3 regions of the Bacillus sp. JK106 genome follow, and region 1 is predicted to be linked to each of the others. Evidence: riboswitches for the same ligand, from Rfam matches in the RefSeq annotation. Region 1 holds a riboswitch; each other region holds the start of a gene.
The links. A riboswitch is a leader RNA that binds a small molecule or an ion and turns the genes downstream of it on or off. The one in region 1 is predicted to bind S-adenosylmethionine.

Region 1 (6,954 bases):
GGAGGAATACCGGAAATCCGTATGTTCCGATGCTGTTAATGATCCGAATGATCCCCCCAGAGAGCACGCGCGGATTTTCAGCAAGGATGGTGATTCCCTTCATTAATTCCTGCGCCTTTTCCCGCTTATCTGCCTTTTTCTTTTCAAAGCGGTCCCTATTTAAAATCAAAGCAAAAAACGCGCCGAGACATACCCAGAAAATTGAACTCCACAGCGTATTCAAATAGCCGAAGGATTTGATGGCCCAGCTTGAATACCAAGCACCGAATACAAACATCCCGCAGCAATATGCAATCCAGAACCAGCCGACCGCCGTACTGAGCCTGTTTTTCGGCGACCGGTAAATCACCCATGTCAAAAATGAATAGGCAAACAGCGGGTAACCCAGCCCTTTAATAAAATACGTGACATACATCACCGGCAAATTAAGATTCTCAAATCCGTATGCGATAAACGCGGCTGTTCCGATGACGTAAAACAACAGCCCCATAAACATCGTCCGCTTTGCGCCGAAGGCTTCGAGGCAGACCCCTGAAAACCACGACGCCACAGCAAGAGAAATACCGTAAACCGTAAACAAGGATGCTGATTGCTGTACCGTCAAGCCGTTTTCAACTAAAAACGGGCTGAGCCAGCCTTGTTCAAGGCCGTCCCCCATCATAAACAGCACGACCCCTAAAAATCCCCAGGCGAGCTGTTTTGGAATTCCTATTTTATTAAGCATTTTTGTTCCTCCTCAGCAATCTTTCATGTTGTCATCTCATCCCCAAGTCAGGCTTTCACCGCCGGCTGAAAATGAGTAAATAATTTTTGCGTATGTTTCCATTCTTCATATAGGAAGAGATCCGTCTGATCCGCTTCCGGCTCAATTATCTTTGTGCGGGTCGAAAGCTCTGCTTTCACACCGAGAGCTTCGTTGCAAATCATCACCGCTCCCATTGCGGATGCCTGGCTGAACCCCTCTCTCTTATAGATTTTCTTTTGAAGAAGGTTAGCAAGAAACTGCGTCAAAGCATCACTTTGGAAACCGCCGCCGCACACCTTCACATAATCTTGTGAAAAGGAAGCCGCCTCTGTTAACGCCTCATAGTTCCATTTGATTGAAAAAGCGATTTCCAGCAGTGCGGCTTTAACAAAATGGGCTCTGCTTAAGTTTTGGGACAGGGGAGCGTCAAATATAAATCCGCCTTTTGCCAGTGCGTTTTTCTCAGGCGATAAATAGGAGCCTAACGCAGAAATACAGGCATGATCATGTTTCGGCAGACTTGCGATTTCCCGTTCCATGACGCTGTAGGATTCATTCGGATAAAAAATGGATTTTAATTTTTGATAATTGAGTCCTGTTACACCCGGATTCGTTTCAAGAAGCCATTGACCTTCTTCTGTATGGCAATTCAGCCATGCATTCTCTAAACTTTCGGTTCCGGTCTCCGCTGTTATCTTTGTAATCGGCGTCGTTGTGCCGGATACGATGACGATATCTCCCGGCTTTGCATCTGCACTTTTGATGGCAAGCTGTGTGTCTCCCCCGCCTGCAATCACAGGCACTCTTTCAGAAAGACCGAGCACCGCCGCTTTCTTAAACGTTAACATTCCGACAACCGCCCCAGATCGGACGAGTGAAGGAAGAATGGCAGAAGGCACACCGAAGATGTTGCATAATTTCTCTGACCACGCCTTTTTCCTTACGTCAAACAGCAGTGTTTCAGCAGCCTGTGACGGTTCATAGCTTAAAATTCCGCTCAGCTCAAATGTCACCCAGTCACTGACGCTTGTGATGCACTTCACTTCTTTCCATAAAGACGGCTGTCTGGCTTTTAATCCGACAAGTTTCATGGCGGAAAATAAAGCGCTCGGAAGACGTCCGGTTTGCTGATGCACTTCTTCTTCTGCTTCAATCCCGCCTTCCCATTCACGCCCTCTGTTATCAATGTTGGGCAGACCGAGAAATGCCTTTTTATCTTTATTGATCAGAACGATTCCCTGCCTCTGGCTTGTTGAGGTGATTCCGATCAATGTAATATGAGGGCTCTTGGCAATAGCCTTTCTTGCCATAGCGCTGATTTGCATCCATAACCCTTCCGGTGAGAAATATCGTCCGTCCGGATAAAGCGGATCCGTCACATATTCAATGTCTTCCCTTTCAAGCGCGGTCACTTCGCCGCCGGCAGTCACGACCGCAACTCGCGCATTCCCCGTCCCGATGTCAAATACAAGGTAGCCTTTTTGTTCAGCCATTACAGCCTCCTCCTTCCGTTTCAAGTTCTCTTTTGTTATAAAGTTCACGTATTGAGCAGGTTTGATCTTGTTTCCATTTGAAAAGCGCTTCATTTAAAATCTTCACATGATGATCTTCCACTTCAAATGTTGCGCCCGCTAAATGGGGAGTCGCGAACACATTCGGCAAAGAGATCAAATCATAATCAGAAGATTCAGGCGGTTCATGATAAAACACGTCAAGGATCGCTCCCTTAATCCGCCGTTCTTTCAGCACCCGCAGCAGCTCTTCCCTGTCTGTAACCGCCGCTCTTGACGTATTGACAAAAACAGCTTCCTGTTTCATCAATTGAAAGTGCCGGGCGCCGATAAGGCCGATGGTTTCTTCTGTGCGCGGCAAGTGAACGGAAACAATATCACTTTCAGAAAATACCCGTTCAATCGTCGTTTTTTCATACTCCCGGTTTTCATGACGGACAAATGGATCATAGTAAAGCACCTTGCAATCAAAAGCGGCCAATAGCCGGGCGATTCTCTGTCCGACAGCACCGAAACCGATAAGGCCGACTGTTTTCCCCGTCAGCTCATTTCCTCTGAATTTGACGTAAGCCTGCAAATAATCACCATTCCACTTCCCGTCCTTCAGCCACTGATGGGAAGAATACGTATGACGCAAAAATGAAATCACATTTCCGATAAACATTTCAGCAACGGCCTGGGCATTGCGGGCCGGTGTAAAGAAAACGGGGATTTTTCTTTTAGTCGCCGCCGCAATATCCACATTAGACGGCATCCCTCTGCAGACACCGATAAAAGCGGAATCCGGCAATATGTCAATAACACGCTCAGACACCTCATCAAGTTCGGTAATAAGCCCCGACGCGTTTGTCTCTTGAATCATTCGGATTAATTCATCTTCCCGATAGGCCCGGCCGTGCTTCTTCCACGGCCGGTGCACAGTCCGGCCGAACAGCTCAGTCAGCTCCTTCAGCCCCTCGTCGTGATATGGCGCGGTAATTAAAACCGTCATGGTGCAAAACATCCTTTTCACATAAATTTTTTCATAAAAAAAATCTCTTTCCTCAAAGAAGGAAAGAGATTCATATACCGTCTTTATACGCTTGAAGCGCACAAATATGTATAGACCATTCTTTCCTATCTTTCAAGCATACGCTTGCTGGAATTGGCACATTAAATGTTGCCGAGGTTTCATAGGGCCAGTCCCTCCACCTCTCTGGATAGAAAATAAAATGATGAAATTGTCAGGCTGTTTAAAAGAATAAACTCATCATAGAAAAGTCTTTCCGTGATGTCAACACTTTTTTCTGAATTGACGTTCGATTTTGAAATGTTATAATGCTTACATTATAAACAAAGAGGAGAAATGGGCTATGAATTCTGCTGCAACACAGCCGAACGGGGTCTTTAAGTCGGTGTGCTCCCTAGACTGTCCCGATCAATGCGGCTTGCTTGTGACAAAAAAAGACGGAAAAATCATTAACATTCAGGGAGACCCCGATCACCCGGTCACATCAGGGAATATTTGCAACAAAGTCAGACACATGGCTGAGCGTATTTATGATGAGAAGCGCGTAACCGTTCCATTAAAACGGATCGGTAAAAAAGGTGAAGCCGCGTTTGCGCCTATTTCCTGGGAGGAAGCAATCAATACGATCAGTTCGCGCTGGAAAGAGCTTATTGCCGAAGAAGGAGCGGAAAGCATTCTTCCGTACAGCTTTTACGGCAATATGGGAAAACTGGCGGCAGAGGGAATGGACCGCCGTTTTTTCCATCGTCTCGGAGCGAGTCATCTCGAACGGACGATTTGCAGCAAAGCCGGATCTGAAGGTTATAACTATACAATGGGAGAAGGAGCGGGTACTGATCCGGAGGAGACCATACATGCAAAGCTCTTTATTTTTTGGGGGATCAATGCCGTCAGCACGAATATGCACCAAATCATGATTGCTCAAAAAGCCCGGAAAAAAGGGGCTAAAATTGTCGTTATCGATGTACATAAGAACCAAACCGGCCGGCTTGCCGATTGGTTTATTCCCATTCGCCCCGGCACAGATGCCGCACTCGCCCTCGGTATCATGCATGTCTTATTCGACGAAAACCTTCACGATGAAGCATTTCTCACAGAATACACCGAAGGCAGTGAAGAATTAAAAGCGCATGTTAAACACTATGATCCGGAAACGGTTTCTTCTATTACAGGCATTAAAGCCGACGATATCAGACGCCTTGCGAGAATGTACGGGGAAACCTCCCCTTCCCTTATCAGGATTGGAAACGGCATTCAGCACCATGACAATGGCGGAATGATCGTCCGCACCGTCGCCTGCCTTCCGGCTGTTACAGGACAGTGGCTCAACACCGGAGGAGGCGCAATCAAGCACAACAGCGCGGTATTAAACTATAACAGACAAGCGCTCCAGCGGCCTGATCTGCTTTACGGCCGGAAGCCGCGATCATTTAATATGAACAGGCTCGGAAGCGTTCTTTTAGAAACAAAACCGCCCGTGCGCTCCCTGTTTATTTACGGTACGAATCCCGCAGTGGTTGCGCCGGAAGCGAATAAAGTCAGAAAAGGCCTGCTGCGGGAGGATTTATTTACAGTCGTTCACGATTTATTTTTAACGGAAACCGCCAAATATGCGGATATCGTGCTCCCTGCTTCATCCGCTTTTGAAAACACGGATTTTTACACGTCTTACTGGCATCATTTTATTCAGCTGCAAAAACCGGTGATCGAACCCTACGGGGACAGCAAATCGAATACGGAAGTGTTCCGTCTGCTTGCCGGAGCAATGGGATTTACCGAGCAGGAGCTTCAGGATTCCGATGAAGAATTAATCAGACAGGCGCTGGACTTTCCCGACAATCCGTATATCGAGGATATTGATTACGAGGCGCTCTCACGCCATTCCTTTATGAAAGCCAAACGGAAAAAACCGCTTTTTCCGGGAAAGCTCAAGACACCGAGCGGAAGAATTGAATTATATTCGGAAAAGATGAAACAGGACGGTTATCCGGCGCTGCCGACACACATCCCTCTTGAGAGCGATGACGATTTTCCGCTTTTATTTGTCCCGGGACCGAATCATAATTTTTTAAATTCGACATTTTCAAATAACGAAAAACACGTAAAACTGGAAAAAGCGCCAAAACTTTTTATTCATACAGAAGATGCTGTACGCCGGAACATAGAAGACGGAGAAACCGTTAGAGTTTGGAATCACCGCGGAGAGTGCGAATTGACTGTTTCGGTCGGCGAACAGGTGCTTCCCGGCGTTGCGGTGAGCCAAGGTCTTTGGGCCGATATGGATGATAAAAAACAGCTCGTCAATTCACTCACGCCCGATCGGCTGGCGGATATGGGCGGAGGTGCTGTTTTCTTCTCCGGAAAGGTGCAGGTGGAAAAGCTCAGCAATCAAAACCGTCCGCAATAAACGCCCGGCGGTTTTGCTGAAGGCTGAATCCTTCGGCCGGCTTCACCGTATAAAAAATGATTACGTTTATTGGAGGTTTGGATATATGACATTCCGCATATCACGAGAAACGGAAAGCGGTATGTGCAGAAGACGGCATTAAGAGAATGGCTGACTTCCATGCTGGAAAAAGAATAACAGCTGCTATGAAAAGCGGGAAGAGTTTTTTCTCTTCCCGTTCATTAAGATTTGCCGCCCTGCCTCTCTTCAACCCCAAACATACGACAGATATCGTTCTTACGTAACGAAACATCCCCTTCTTTAGATTTCAAATAAAACCCTTTCTTATATAACCGTATGACTTCCTCATATGTAAGCTCATGACGAAGGAGCGCCATTAAACGCCCGTCTTTTTCATCTTGTTTATTGAACCATTCATACCGTTCTGACCAGTTCACTTTCTGCATGTCAAACACCTTCTCACTTTGAATTAAAGCCCTTTTCGCATTTATTATACTATTTCCCCTTTTGTAAACACTCCGACTGCCTGTGACATTTTTGAAAACAGCCGTACCCGTCCCTATTAGTCACCATGTTGACTTATTTCCCTTTGTGATGTATATTGTAATTGTCAACATGGTGACAATTTAGTTGGGAGATAATTTATGGATATTAAATTACTAATGAAGGAACTGCATTTTATGCAACAAAGTTACGCATCATTATTTTCGGTTGTCAATAAGGTGCAGACTCGGGGGGACGAATACTTAGAAATGTTAACTTCCCGACAGCATATGGCTCTTATTGCTATTGCCCATTTACCGACGGAAGATGCCACACTTATGAATATCGCTAAAAAGCTGGGCACAACAAAACAAACCGCTAACAAATTAATTTCAAGCCTCGCGAAAAAAGGATATGTTCACACGGTGCCAAGCAAACTGGATAAACGTGCAATCAATATTGAGATTACCCCTGAAGGAAAAAAAGCGTTAATTTCCTGTTCAGAAAGATCCACCTATTTTTTAGCGGATATGTTTCATGAGTTCACAACTGAAGAAGTTGAAACATTCTGGAGGCTATTGCAAAAACTTTATCGTTTTGATGGTGAAGAACAGGACGGTTTTGAAGAAAAAGCACATTTAAAAGTAGAAGACCAGGCACAATCCATCTCAGATGACTATGAAGAAAAAATCATGGCTGAATTTTCAAAACGGAGATATGGGAGTGCAGACGATGAATAATATGCTTTATCGAAAAGTAAAAGAAACAGAGGATAAGATGAAGGAAAAATGCTATGAGC
Region 2 (6,954 bases), on a different contig from region 1:
CGTACCGCTGATTTCCGACAGCACGCGGATGTTCGGTTTGACTGATTCCGCGCCTTTCAGATAGCCTTTCTTAAACCGTTTAATGACATCGGCATCTGAACCGCCGATAAATCCGATCGTGCCGGTTTTGCTCGTCATAGCCGCCAGCGCTCCGGCTAAGAAGCTTCCTTCATCCTCTTTAAACGTGACGGAGGTGACATTATCCAGGTCTGATACGGAATCAATCAGCACAAACCGCTGCTTCGGATATTTTTTGGCGACCTTTTCTAAATCCGCCTGCATGCTGTAACCGAGCCCCACAACAACATCATTGCCTTCCCGGACAAGCTGGGTCAGTCCTTTTTCGTACGTACCGGTGTCTTTTATTTCTCTGTAATCAAATGTGATGCCGAGCTCGTCTCTTGCTTTCATCAAACCTTGAAAGCCTGAATCATTAAATGATTGGTCGCCGAGGCCGTTGTCTGTCAGCATGATGCCGATTGTTTTCGTTTTTTCGGCCGCCGTCTCCTCGGATTTGCCGGCACATCCCGCCGTGCTGAGCGCAAGCAGCAGTACAGCCGCAAATATCGCCATTTTTCTCATTGAAACTCTCCTTTTGTTTTTTTCTATAGTTATATATCGGTTCGGATGTCAGAATATTTTATTTCAATAAAATATGTATGTTCGGCAGGTTGATAAACAAATGAGGGATATAGGAGCTTTTGAGAAAATAAAAAACACCGGTTTTGGTTCACCGATGTTTTTGCAGAAAATTTATTGTTTTTCGTATGTCCAGCCGTCTTTCTGATACACTTTGCCGTTTTTCATCAGGTGCCCGAGCGCCCGCTTAAAGGCGGCTTTGCTTAAATGAAATCGTTCGCGGATATCGTCAGGATCGCTTTTGTCTCCGTAAGGCATCGCGCCGTTTCTTGATCTCAGATAGGTCAGAATCTCCTCCGCGTCAACCGAAAGCGCATCCTGCTTTCTCGGCAGCAGGGACATGTTGACGGAGCCGTCTTCCTTCACCTCGATGACACGCCCCGTCACGCGGCTGCCGAGTCTCGGCTCTTCTTTTCTTTCTGAAGGGTGAATAAACGCGCGGATGCCTTCATCGGTTATCAGAAAAGAGCCTGATGCGATCAGTCTGTACACCGTGCCTGTCAGGTCTTTATTCATGACGTCTTCCTCTGCATCCGTAAATAATTCACTGATGATATCCTCAGGCGCCGGCTTGGCAAACATGCGTCCGCGGCTTGTCACCTTCAGCATGCAATACAGTCTGTCGCCTTTTTGCGGCCAGACGGATTTGTACGGAGGCAGGTGCTCCGTTGCGACGAGCGCGTCTTTTGACAGACCGACGTCGACGAATACGCCCATATCCTCCACAGCGTCCGTCACTTCCACCCATCCGTAGTCATAAAAGCTGATAAGCGGCTTTTTCATCGTCGCCGCGAGTCTTTCCTGATGATCGACGTAAATAAATACGTCCACTTCATCTCTGTCTTCAATATCCTCTGTAATTTCACTGTTATGTAAAAGAACCGTATCCTCGCCGTCGGTTAAAAAATAACCGAAATCGGTTTGGTGATCTATACTAAGCGTGAGCTGCTGCCCTGGTCTCATGTTATCGTCCTTCCTGATTCGCCCGTATGGGGCTGATGTTTTTCTCATTTTTTCCAATATGCATAAATTCATGCTTTATGCAGTTGGACATTTCTCTTTATTCTACTATAATCAACTCATAAGTGAAATGTTATAGGAGGTTTTCTCATGGCAAAAGAAAGTTCTTTTGATATTGTATCCAAAGTTGAATTTCCCGAAGTGCAGAATGCGATTCAGATGACGCTGAAAGAAATCGGCACGCGCTATGACTTTAAAGGATCGAAAAGCGATGTAACTTTAGAAAAGGAAGAACTTGTCCTGATTTCTGATGACGAGTTTAAACTGAATCAGCTCAAAGATGTGCTGAGCGGCAAGCTGATCAAACGGGACGTGCCGACGAAAAACATTGAATACGGTAAAATCGAAAATGCCTCAGGGGGCACGGTGCGCCAGCGCGCGAAGCTTGTACAGGGCATTGATAAAGACAACGCCAAAAAAATCAACGCTGTGATTAAAAACTCCGGCTTGAAGGTCAAGTCGCAGATTCAGGACGACCAAGTGCGCGTCACCGGAAAAAATAAAGATGATCTGCAGCAGATTATTGCAGCCGTCCGCGGGGCAGACCTGCCGATTGACGTTCAATTTATTAATTTTAGATAAATTATGTGATTCCTATTGATTATTGTCTCTATTTTCGGTAAATTTGGAGAAAGGGATTTTCACAGTTAAGTTTTGGAAACCCATGACAATTATATGAACGTTCTTATCAAGAGAAGCCGAGGGACTGGCCCGACGACGCTTCAGCAACCGGTGTAATGGTTTAACCCAAACCATGACCAAGGTGCTAAATCCAGCAAGCTAAAAACAGCTTGGAAGATAAGAAGAGAGACAAATGATTACAAAGTCTTCTTCTTAAGAAGACTTTTTTTATTTCTCTTTTTTCCTTGCTGAATGTGACGAAGGAGGCAAACAATGGGACTATTACAAGACTTAAAAGAACGGATTTTAATCGGAGACGGCGCGATGGGCACTCTCCTCTATTCCTACGGCATTGACAGATGTTTTGAGGAACTGAACGTATCAAAGCCCGAGGAAATCAAGCGGATACATAAGGCTTACGTCGAAGCCGGGGCAGACATCATCCAGACAAATACGTACGGCGCAAATTTTATTAAGCTCTCAAGATACGGACTTGAGGATGAAACGAAAAAAATCAATCAGGAGGCGGTCAGAATCGCGCGCGCTTCCTCAGACGGCGCTTATGTATTGGGAACGATGGGCGGCATCCGCACCTTTAACAAAAACGCCTACAGCCTGGAGGAGATTAAACGCAGCTTTCGGGAGCAGCTTTATTTATTGCTTCACGAAGAGCCGGACGGTCTGCTCCTGGAAACATACTATGATTTAGAAGAGGCGCGCGAAGTGCTGAAGATAGCGAGAAAAGAAACGGAACTTCCGATTATGCTGAACGTATCCATGCACGAACAGGGCGTGCTGCAGGACGGAACGCCGCTTCGGGAAGCCCTCAGGTCAATTGCCGATCTCGGCGCTGACATAACGGGAATCAATTGCCGGCTCGGCCCGTACCACATGATTGAAGCGCTCACCGAAGTGCCGATTTTCCGTGACGCTTATTTATCGGTCTACCCGAACAGCAGCCTTCCGTCTTTAGAAGAAGGCCGGCTTGTGTATGATACGGACGATGCCTATTTCCGGGAGAGCGCCGTACAGTTCCGCACTCAGGGCGCGCGCATTATCGGCGGCTGCTGCGGTACGACGCCAAACCATATCAGAGCCATGGCTGAAGCGGTCCGCGGACTTTCTCCCGTCACTGATAAAGAAGTGAAAATCAGACGGGAAGAAGAAATCATCTCCGTCCGGAATGAACGGACCGAGCCTGGTTTAAACGAAATCGCCGCTCAAAAACGGTCAATTATCGTAGAGCTTGATCCGCCGAAAAAATTGAATTTTGACAAATTTCTGCAAGCGGCGGCTGAATTAAAAGAAACCGGCATAGAAGCGCTGACGCTCGCCGACAATTCATTGGCGACACCGCGGATCAGCAATGCCGCCTGCGGTTCATTGCTGAAAGAACGCCTTGATATCCGTTCTCTCGTTCACATTACATGCAGAGACCGCAACATCATCGGCCTTCAGTCACATTTAATGGGGCTGGATACGCTCGGGCTCACCGACATTTTAGCCATCACGGGTGATCCTTCAAAAATCGGCGACTTTCCGGGGGCTACCTCCGTCTATGATTTAACGTCCTTTGACTTGATCAGGCTGATTAAGCAATTCAACGAGGGCATTTCTTTATCAGGGAAACCGCTCGGCAAGAAAACGAACTTTTCCGTAGCCGGAGCATTTAATCCGAATGTCCGCCATCTTGATAAAGCAGTAAAACGGCTGGAGAAAAAAATCGAGTGCGGAGCTGACTACTTCGTGTCCCAGCCTGTCTACTCGGAGCAGCAGCTCATTGACATTCATCATGAAACGAAACACCTCAAAACACCGGTGTATATCGGAATTATGCCGTTAACGAGCAGCCGCAATGCAGAGTTCATTCATCATGAGATCCCGGGCATTAAGCTGTCAGACAGCATCCGGGAAAAAATGGCGCTCGCCGGCGAAGACAAGCAAAAGCAGAAAGCCGAAGGCCTCGCCATCGCCAAGTCGCTTCTCGACACGGCGTGCGAACTGTTTAACGGAATTTATTTAATCACCCCGTTTCTCCGTTCTGATTTGACATCAGAGCTTGCAGCTTATATTAAGCAAAAGGATGAAAAGCGGGCTGATGTATATTTGCATTGACGCGGAAGAGGCCGCCTGATATGACAGGCGGCTTTTTCATGGTACGATACAGAAAAAGAATCAAGCAAAGGAGGATTTTTTATGGTTGAAGTAAAACCCATCACCGCAGAAGACACATACGCCATCAGACACAGCGTGCTGCGCCCCCATCAGACGATTGAGGATTGTAAATATGATCAGGACAGCGTCAAAGGAGCATTTCATCTCGGAGGTTTTTACGACGGGACATTGATCAGCATCGCTTCTTTCTACCCGCAGAACCAGCAGGCTTTACAGGCGGCGCCCGCCTACCAGCTGCGCGGCATGGCGACGCTTGAAGAATACCGGACGCAAAAAGCGGGAAGCACGTTAATCGCCTATGCGGAACGAAAACTGGCAGATATGGGGGCGGCGCTTGTCTGGTGCAACGCCAGATGTCACGTGAAGGGATATTACGAGAAGCTCGGCTGGAAAAGCACTGGCAGCCCCTTTGACATACCCGGCATCGGCCCGCATGTGATCATGTATAAAGAACTCGCCTGAAACAGACAAAAGCCCTTGGGCACATGTCTCTAAGGGCATTACCTTGAATGTCACGTCTGCTTTTATATGCGACACTATTGACGCCCTCCCGCTTTTTTAATACCCTTTGTACATTACGCAATAGCAAGGATGGCAGGCAGAAAGCGATATCTGCCAATTGCCGATTTCAGCTATTATGTTTAGAAAAGGGAGTATGAGATGAATACGATCCAAAAACCGAAAATCCCGAAAGAATTGCCGGTGCTTTCTTTCACTGAAGCGCTTCAGGATGAGGAGCTCAAAGAAGTCATCATTGAAAACGGCATCGTAAACGGCAAACTGGACGGCCTGCGTGCCGAAAAAGTCATTTTCAGAAACATCGTTTTTACGGATATCTCTTTCAGACATATGGAATGTACGGATGTCCTGTTTGACAAATGCGATGTCTCAAACGCTGATTTCAGCGGAAGCATCATCCATAGAACGGCGTTTCAGCATTCAAAACTTCTCGGCTTGAATCTGGCGGATTCCGCCATGCGTCATGTACGGTTTGAAGACTGCCTCGCAAATTACAGCTCCTTCAGCTATTCCAATATGAAGCATGTCCGTTTTGACTCGTGCGGCCTTTCAGAAAGTGAGTGGAATGATGCCGTTCTTGAATACACAGATCTTGACGTCTGTGATTTGAACGGCGCAAACTTCATCGGCACGTCTCTTTTTAATATGGATATCAGCACGTGCACATTTGATCATCTGCACGTCTCGCTTGATAAGCTGAAAGGATGCCGCATCTCTCCGTCTCATGCCGTTACATTCGCAGAAGCGCTCGGCGCCATTGTGACGTGATCTTTTATTAAACGAAACGGCGGGCAATATCCGCTATCGTTTGAATGCCTTTTTCCAAGTCCGGTAAAGATGCGTACGAATAGGAAAGACGCAGGCTTTGCCGGTCTTCGGGAAGATAGAGAGCTCCCGGATTGATCAGCACGCCGGACTCCAAGGCACGGGTGAAAAGCGTCTGAACGGAAAATGCTTTATGAAAGGTGACCCAAATATAAAAGCCCCCCTCCGGCACCCGCCACTCCGCAATATCTCCCGCGTATCTTTCAAGAAAACACAATGCCGCATCTCTCCTGATTTTGAGTTCCTTTCTGAGACGCAAAAGACGCTCTTCATAGCGGCCGCTTGACAGCCATTGACATGCCGCCCATTGAGATAAAGCGCTGGAGCCGTAATCCGTCTGCATTTTAATATCGGCGAGCCTGTCTGCAACCGGCTCAGGGGCGACGACCCATCCGATGCGCAGACCCGGGCTTACGGTTTTTGACAGCGTGCCGATATACAGTACATTCCCCTCACCGTCCATGGATTTTAACGGAGGCGGCGGTTCTTTATCGATCCATATATCACCGTATGCGTCATCTTCAATGACAGGCAGACGGTGATTTCTTGCGAGCGCGATGAGTTCCTTCCGCCGCTTGAGTGACATTACCGTTCCGGTCGGATTATGGAATGACGGAATGGTGTACAGCAGCCCCGCTTCGTATTGCCGACGGTAAGCGGGAAGATGATCCGTTTTGATTCCGCTCCCATCCATCGGCACTCCCTTAAGCCTGACGCCCGCTGATTGAAACACACGCAGGGAATGGAGATACGACGGGTTTTCAGTCAGCATGACGGAGTTTGGTTTTAGCAGCCCGATTGAAATGAGCTGAAGCGCCTGCAGCGCGCCTGAGACGATTACGATGGATGCCGGGGACGCGTGAATCCCCTTTGTTTTCAAATGTTCCGCGACGCTTTGCCGAAGCTGCAGGCTGCCCTTCGGTTCTTCATAGCCGAGCGCCAAAATGTTAGTTCCCGCTTCACGGAACAGTTCGCCCATCTCCTGCTCAGGCAGCAGCTCTTGACTCAGCTCACCCGTCCCCAGCCTGATCAGATCCGGACGCGGCTCGTTTTGATTAATGGCCTGAATCAAGGATGAATTCGGCTGATGACTCCCCGATGTAACGTACGTGCTCCAATCAAGGGGCTTAGCCGCTGCCATGATGCTCCACGTAT
Region 3 (6,954 bases), on a different contig from region 1:
CCCGTCTCTTTTGCGCCTTCCGTCTGCAAAAAGCTCAGCGGTTTATGCCCGTCAAAACCGACGGCTCCGTACGCGAAATCATGAACGACACAAATGCCGTTTTGTTCCGCAAAACCGACCGTCTCCTCAAAAAACGCCTCAGTCGCCACAGCGCCGGTCGGATTATTCGGATAATTGAGATACAGCATCTTCGCCTCGCTCCGCACCTTTTCAGGAATTACGCTGTAATCAGGGAGAAACCCTCTTTCTTCCGTCAGCGGCATCATTTCCATTTTCGCTTTCGCAAGGGCGACGCCCGACCAGTAATCAGGATATCCGGGATCAGGCACCAGAATGGTATCTCCCGGGTTTAAAAGACATTGCGGAAGCTCAACAAGTCCCGCCTTGCCTCCGAACAGCACGGCGACTTCCGTTTCCGGATCAAGCGTGACCCCGTACTCCCTTTCATAAAATGCAGCGGCTGCTTTTTTGAAGCTGTAAGCGCCCCGGAATGAGGAGTATTTATGATTTTCCGGCCTTTCGACGGCACGCTTCATTTCTTCAACGATATGCTGAGGCGTCGGCTGATCAGGGTTTCCCTGCCCTAAATTGATGACGTCTCTGCCTTCTTTCAGCTTTTGATTCACTTTTTGCACCAATGATGCGAAAAATTGTTCCGGCAGCTGTTTGAGTACATCTGAGATTTCAAAGTTCATATTTTTCACCTTCTAAAAATGTCTTGAAATGATAGTCCATCATCATATATGGTTAAATAAAAAAAGTAAAGAGAAACTTGAGGTGTTAAAAAATGAAATGGACCGTTTCCTGTTTGCAATTTGATATTTCATACGGAAATCCTTCAGAAAATTTTAAAAAAGCAGAATCTTTGATTGAGCAAGAAAGCCGCCATGCGGATGTAATCGTGCTTCCTGAGTTGTGGACGACCGGCTATGATCTCACACGGCTAGACCAGCTGGCGGATGAAAACGGCAAAGTTTCGAAACAGTGGCTTAAAGAAACGGCAAAAACATACAACGTACACCTCGTTGCCGGATCTTTTGCGGTCAAAGAAGGCGAAGATGTCTATAACACCATGTACATCGCCGATAACAGCGGACAGATCGTGAAGCGGTATCAGAAAGCCCATCTGTTTCAGCTGATGGATGAACACCTTTACTTGTCAGCAGGAAACAGCGACGGTTCCTTTGAGCTTGACGGTGTCAAGTGCGCCGGGCTGATCTGCTATGATATCCGTTTCCCCGAATGGATCAGAAAGCATACGTCCCAGGGCGCGAATGTCCTGTTTATCTCTGCGGAATGGCCTCTGCCCCGCCTTGATCATTGGCGAAGCCTGCTTATCGCCAGAGCAATTGAAAACCAATGTTTTGTCGCAGCCTCTAACTGCACGGGGTCCAATCCCGATAATGAATTTGCCGGCCACAGCCTGATTATTGACCCGTGGGGCCGGATTTTAGCCGAAGGAGACCGGACGGAAGGCTCAGTCCGGGCGGAAATTGATGTGTCAGAAAGCGCGGCCGTCCGCGGAACCATTCCGGTTTTCCAAGACTTGCGGCGTGATTTATATTAATTTTCAAAAAAACGTTGACAAGAATATCCGGCACCTGCTAATATTTTCATCAACTGATTAATCCGAATTGTGATACAAATCAATATATTTTCTCTTATCGAGAGTTGGGCGAGGGAATTGGCCTTTTGACCCCAACAGCAACCGACCGTAATTCCATTGTGAAATGGGGCGCGTACATTTTGCGCCGAGACGATTGTCTCATAAGGCACGGTGCTAATTCCATCAGATGTTATCTGAGAGATAAGAGGCGGACTGCACTGTTTCAGCCTCCTTCTCTTTCAGAGAAGGAGGCTTTTTTTTCGGGCGTATTCTCCGTCACGATCTCTTACTGCCACTACATAATTGGAGGGTAAATCCATGTCAGCAACTAAAACAAGTCTTTATGAACAATTAACAGAAAGCTCCGCCGCCGCGTTAGCTGTCAAGCTCGGCTTATTCCAAAGCAAAAGCACTCTGACATGCCGTGAAATCGGCGACGGCAATTTAAATTACGTCTTCCATGTTTACGATAAAGAAAACCAAAAAGGACTGATTATCAAACAGGCGATTCCTTACGCGAAAGTCGTCGGTGAAAGCTGGCCGCTTACAATTGATCGGGCGAGAATCGAAAGCAGCGCCCTCATCCGCCAGGGCGAACACGTGCCGCACCTCGTTCCGGCCGTTTACTATTCCGATACTGAAATGGCCGTCACGGTAATGGAAGACCTCTCACATTTGCAGATTTCAAGAAAAGGGCTGCTGGAAGGGCAGCATTATCCGAACTTATCGGTTCATATCGGTGAATTTTTAGGGAAAACGCTTTTTTACTCATCCGATTATGCGCTCGATGCGAAAGTAAAGCAGCAGCTCGCAAAGCAGTTTACAAATCCTGAGCTTTGCAATATTACAGAAAGGCTTGTGTTTACAGAACCGTTTCTCGACCATGAGACAAACGATTTTGAAGAGGAGCTGCGCCCATACGCAGAAAAAGTTTGGAACAATTCCCGGCTGAAAGAAGGCGCTGACGAATTGAAAGCCATCTTTCTGAATTCCGCGGAAACATTGGTTCACGGCGATCTGCACACGGGAAGCATCTTCGCCGATGAACATGAAACAAAGGTGATTGATCCCGAGTTTGCTTTCTTCGGACCGATCGGGTTTGACATCGGCCAATTTATCGCCAATCTGCTGTTAAACGCCCTCAGCCGCGACGGTGACGACAGACAGCCGTTATATGACCATACTGCCGCCGTATGGGATACATTTGTGAAAACATTCAGTGAAGCATGGGAGAAAGACTGCCTGCCTTCCCGCAGACACCTGCTGGAAGACACACTGAAAAACGCGTTTGAAGAAGCGGTCGGTTTTGCGGGATGCGAATTGATCCGGCGCACGATCGGACTCGCCCATGTGGCTGACTTAGATGAAATCACTCCGTTTGACAAACGAATCGAACGGAAGAAGCTGGCGCTTGAGATCGGCGCCTATTATATCGAAAACAGAAAAGAACTGAAGCATATCACCGAGGTTCTGGACCAATTTAAGCTCCGTGTAAAGGAATGATGCAGCATGACCAATGAATTTGCCATCCCCCGTTCTGTGGAATGGAAAGAAACCTACATCCGCATTTTAAATCAGCAAAAGCTTCCCGACGTCACTGAATATGTGGAACTTGAAACAAAGGAAGATGTATTCGACGCGATTGTCACGCTGAAAGTAAGGGGCGCCCCGGCCATCGGTATAACCGCGGCGTTCGGACTCGCGCTCTCCGCCAAGTCATTTGAAGCCCGCGACCTTTCAGATTTCCGACGTCAGTTCGCGGATGTCAAAGCGTATTTAAACAGTTCGAGGCCCACTGCCGTCAACCTCGCGTGGGCGCTTGACAGACTGACGGATTCCATCAGGGATGCGATTTCAATCAATGAAGCGAAGACAACACTCGTTCATGAAGCCATTCAAATTCAGATTGAGGATGAAGAAACTTGCCGAATGATCGGCCAAAATGCGCTGCACCTTTTTAAAAAAGGCGACCAGATCATGACCATCTGCAATGCGGGCTCGATTGCTACAAGCCGGTACGGTACGGCGCTTGCTCCCTTTTACTTAGCGAAACAAAAAGACCTCGGCCTTCATATCTACGCATGTGAAACAAGACCCGTTCTCCAAGGATCACGGCTGACGGCGTGGGAGCTGATGCAGGGCGGAATTGATGTCACACTCATTACGGACAGCATGGCCGCCCATACAATGAAGGAAAAACATATTTCAGCAGTCATTGTCGGCGCTGACAGAATTGCTAAAAACGGAGATACGGCCAATAAAATCGGAACGTACGGCCTCGCTATTTTGGCAAACGCCTTTCAGATTCCGTTTTTTGTGGCCGCACCGCTTTCGACCTTTGACTTGCAGATTGAAAACGGCGATCAGATTCCGATTGAAGAAAGAGATCCGGATGAAGTCAGACAGATCTCAGGCATACGCACCGCTCCCGAAGATGTGCCGGTCTTCAATCCGGCCTTTGACATCACACCGGGCAGCCTGATTTCAGGCATAATCACCGAGAAAGGAATTGTGACCGGTTCTTACACGGAAGAAATTGAACAATTATTCGCTGACTGCCAGTTGAGCTGAAAAACCGCTGATGATGTTGCCTCAGGCAATGTCAGCGGTTTTTTTGTCTGCACAATGTAATCACTTCATCTTTTTGGGCGGCTGTAATGAGATGCATTTTAAAAAACAGCTCTGCATAACCGGCTATCTTTTGCGGACGGCTCATTTTCATCAGGCTTCGTCCTCCTTTTTCACCAGACCAACTTTTTTCACTTAATAAAATGATATGTCGGACGCGAAAAAACGGAACGTGCCATATGTTTTATTTTTCTTTATAGGATATTTGTTCGATGTTCAGCAGCACCGCTTTTACATCCGTCTTCGTGCCCGCGTATCCCGTTAAGGCGCTGTTTTTGCCGATTACCCGATGGCACGGGACAAAAATCGGCAGCCGGTTTCGTTTATTGGCTTGTCCGATGGCGCGCACCGCTTTCGGTTTTCCGATCGCTTCAGCCATATCGCCGTAGCTTCGGGATTCTCCGTAAGGAATCATCGTCAGCGCGTTCCATACCCTTTCCTGAAAGGGTGTGCCTTTTTGTCTCAGAGGCAGAGAGAATTGCTTTCTTTCTCCTGAAAAATATGATGCCAGCTGCTGTTTCGCCTCCGACAGCAAAGCGGTTTCGCACGGCTTTACGCCGGGCGCGTCTTTTTGCCATTCCTGAAAATCTTCCCCGGTGAGAAACAGGCCGGTAATAAAGCCCTCTTCCTCTGTTACGATAACGGTTCCAAACGGCGCTTTTACACTTGTAAAACAGATCATTCCCCGCTCCTTCTTTCTTCGGTATTCTGCCGGATCGGAAGCGTCAAATGAAAAACCGTGCCCTTCCCTTCTTCACTTTCCACATGAATGCGTCCCTGATGTTCTTCGATGATTTTATAGCTGACCATCAGACCGAGGCCCGTTCCCCTGTCTTTTGTCGTGTAAAATGGCTCGCCCAGACGTTTTAATTTGTCTTCGGAAATACCTGTTCCTTCATCTTGAAAAGAAATCAAAATGTGGTCTTGATCAGAAGGCTGGATGGTCACATAGATATTGCCGCCGCCCGGCATGACTTCAATGGCGTTTTTTAAAATATTGATAAACACCTGTTTTAATTGATTCGGTTCACAGTAAATCGGCGGGATGTTTCCGGTCAGGTTCAGATGAATCTGCACATTGACAAGATTGGCCTGGGCATTCAAAAGATCAGCCGTGTCTTTCATAATCTGCGTCACGTCTTTTTCTTCATATAATATCGCCTGAGGTTTCGCTAAAATTAAAAATTCAGTGATGATAGACTCGATGCGTTTTAATTCTGAGGTAATGACGTTAAAGTACAGAGAATATTCGCCTTCAATGCTTCCTTGAAGAAGCTGAATGAACCCTTTCAGCGCCGTCATCGGGTTTCTGATTTCGTGGGCGATGCCCGCCGCCAGCTCCCCTACAACATGAAGAGTGTCGGATTTCCGCAGCCTCTCTTCAAGCTCTTTGGCCTCTGTGACATCTTTAAAGATGGCCAGATTCATATTTTGAATGATATTTCTTTTGAAGGAGAATTCCAGTTTGCGGCTGTCACTGCTGCTTAACAGGAAGGGGATTTCATTATCCATTCCTTCTAAATCAATCTTTCTGGCGGGAACACCCGCGTTTTCAATATCAAATAAAGAAAGAATATCCGGAACGGTGTACGCTCTCAGCTCCTCATCCGGCATGCCGAGTATACGGCTTGCGAGAGGATTCGCGTCAATAATACGGAATTGGTTGTCAAATAAGACCTTGCCGTCCATTGAGCCGTTGAATACTTTTCTGAATTTCAGCTCGCTTTCCCGCAATTCTTTTTCCATCCGCTTACGATCGCTGACATTTCTTAAAATGGTTAAATGCTGACCTTCAAGTATGGTTCGTTTTGATGTGAACTCAAGCTCTTTGTATTGGCCGTTTGCCATCTGAAACAGCATCTCTTCACGGATTTCCCCGTATTTTTCATATTTCTTCTTAATCTGCTTGTATTTTTTCTGCGGATCAACGATAAACGTACATAAATTCGTCTCCACCAGCTTATCCATCGGCAGTTCGAAAATGCGGCACGCCGATTCGTTTGCTTTGGCAATCTTTCCGTCATCAGACCAAATGACAATCGCGTCCATGGCGTTTTCAAAAATTTCGCGGAATCGCTCTTCGCTTTTAAAGAGTTTCAATTCCATCAGCCGTTTCTCTGTTATGTCTCTCATAATGGACATGTAGAACCCGCTGATTAAGTTGGACGTAATCGTAAATTCAAACAGCTTCTCTTCGCCGGACCGAAGCTTGACGGGCAGTTCTCCTTTGGCGTTTCCTTTTCTGCGGAGGGTTTCCCAGATTTCTTTCAGATGCTTTTTGTTTTCTCCGTCGGTAAAATGGCGGAGCGACAGATGGGACAATTCATTCTGGCCGATCTCAAAGCTTTTGCAAAAAGAGAGGTTCGCATCAATAAACCCGCCGTCCTTATCAAACAGCACGATGCCGTCGACAGCCCTGTCAAACAAATCTTTAAACAGCTGCTCGTTCATGGAGAATTCGCGCTCTAATATTTTTTTAGAGGAGATGTCCCTCATCACCACAAAAAAATAATCCTCCCCAATTCCGTCTCTGGCGAGGAATTCAATGTATTTCGTCGCGCCGCTGTCAAGCTTAATCGGCACCTCTTTCCACAGATGGCCTTTTTTTAAAAACCTTTTCACGGCCTTATTCAGTTCTTCCTGAGGCACGGAATATAAAAAGTCCAGGACGGAGCGGTTAATAAGGCTCTCTGCCTCAATCTGCATCATCCGGGCCGCAG

Region 2: linked by a shared signal. The riboswitch ahead of ACWJJS_RS06585 (bifunctional homocysteine S-methyltransferase/methylenetetrahydrofolate reductase) and the one ahead of ACWJJS_RS10530 (2-hydroxyacid dehydrogenase) in region 1 are both predicted to bind S-adenosylmethionine.
Region 3: linked by a shared signal. The riboswitch ahead of mtnK (S-methyl-5-thioribose kinase) and the one ahead of ACWJJS_RS10530 (2-hydroxyacid dehydrogenase) in region 1 are both predicted to bind S-adenosylmethionine.

Annotation. Positions count from the first base shown of each region.
Region 1 is NZ_JBSJQC010000003.1:44,103-51,056, forward strand. It holds gene ACWJJS_RS10520 (RbtT/DalT/CsbX family MFS transporter) at 1-724, opposite strand, end outside; gene ACWJJS_RS10525 (FGGY-family carbohydrate kinase) at 772-2,238, opposite strand; gene ACWJJS_RS10530 (2-hydroxyacid dehydrogenase) at 2,231-3,247, opposite strand; SAM riboswitch class I at 3,370-3,462, opposite strand; gene ACWJJS_RS10535 (molybdopterin oxidoreductase family protein) at 3,609-5,672, shown strand; gene ACWJJS_RS10540 (hypothetical protein) at 5,894-6,118, opposite strand; gene ACWJJS_RS10545 (MarR family winged helix-turn-helix transcriptional regulator) at 6,317-6,895, shown strand; gene ACWJJS_RS10550 (hypothetical protein) at 6,888-6,954, shown strand, end outside.
Region 2 is NZ_JBSJQC010000002.1:207,188-214,141, reverse strand. It holds gene ACWJJS_RS06600 (BMP family lipoprotein) at 1-582, opposite strand, end outside; gene ACWJJS_RS06595 (CvfB family protein) at 754-1,650, opposite strand; gene ACWJJS_RS06590 (YajQ family cyclic di-GMP-binding protein) at 1,750-2,241, shown strand; SAM riboswitch class I at 2,342-2,464, shown strand; gene ACWJJS_RS06585 (bifunctional homocysteine S-methyltransferase/methylenetetrahydrofolate reductase) at 2,554-4,395, shown strand; gene ACWJJS_RS06580 (GNAT family N-acetyltransferase) at 4,477-4,917, shown strand; gene ACWJJS_RS06575 (pentapeptide repeat-containing protein) at 5,116-5,742, shown strand; gene pdxR (MocR-like pyridoxine biosynthesis transcription factor PdxR) at 5,750-6,954, opposite strand, start outside.
Region 3 is NZ_JBSJQC010000002.1:434,620-441,573, reverse strand. It holds gene ACWJJS_RS07865 (pyridoxal phosphate-dependent aminotransferase) at 1-695, opposite strand, end outside; gene ACWJJS_RS07860 (carbon-nitrogen family hydrolase) at 788-1,567, shown strand; SAM riboswitch class I at 1,659-1,814, shown strand; gene mtnK (S-methyl-5-thioribose kinase) at 1,925-3,109, shown strand; gene mtnA (S-methyl-5-thioribose-1-phosphate isomerase) at 3,116-4,177, shown strand; gene ACWJJS_RS07845 (methylated-DNA--[protein]-cysteine S-methyltransferase) at 4,419-4,916, opposite strand; gene ACWJJS_RS07840 (PAS domain-containing sensor histidine kinase) at 4,913-6,954, opposite strand, start outside.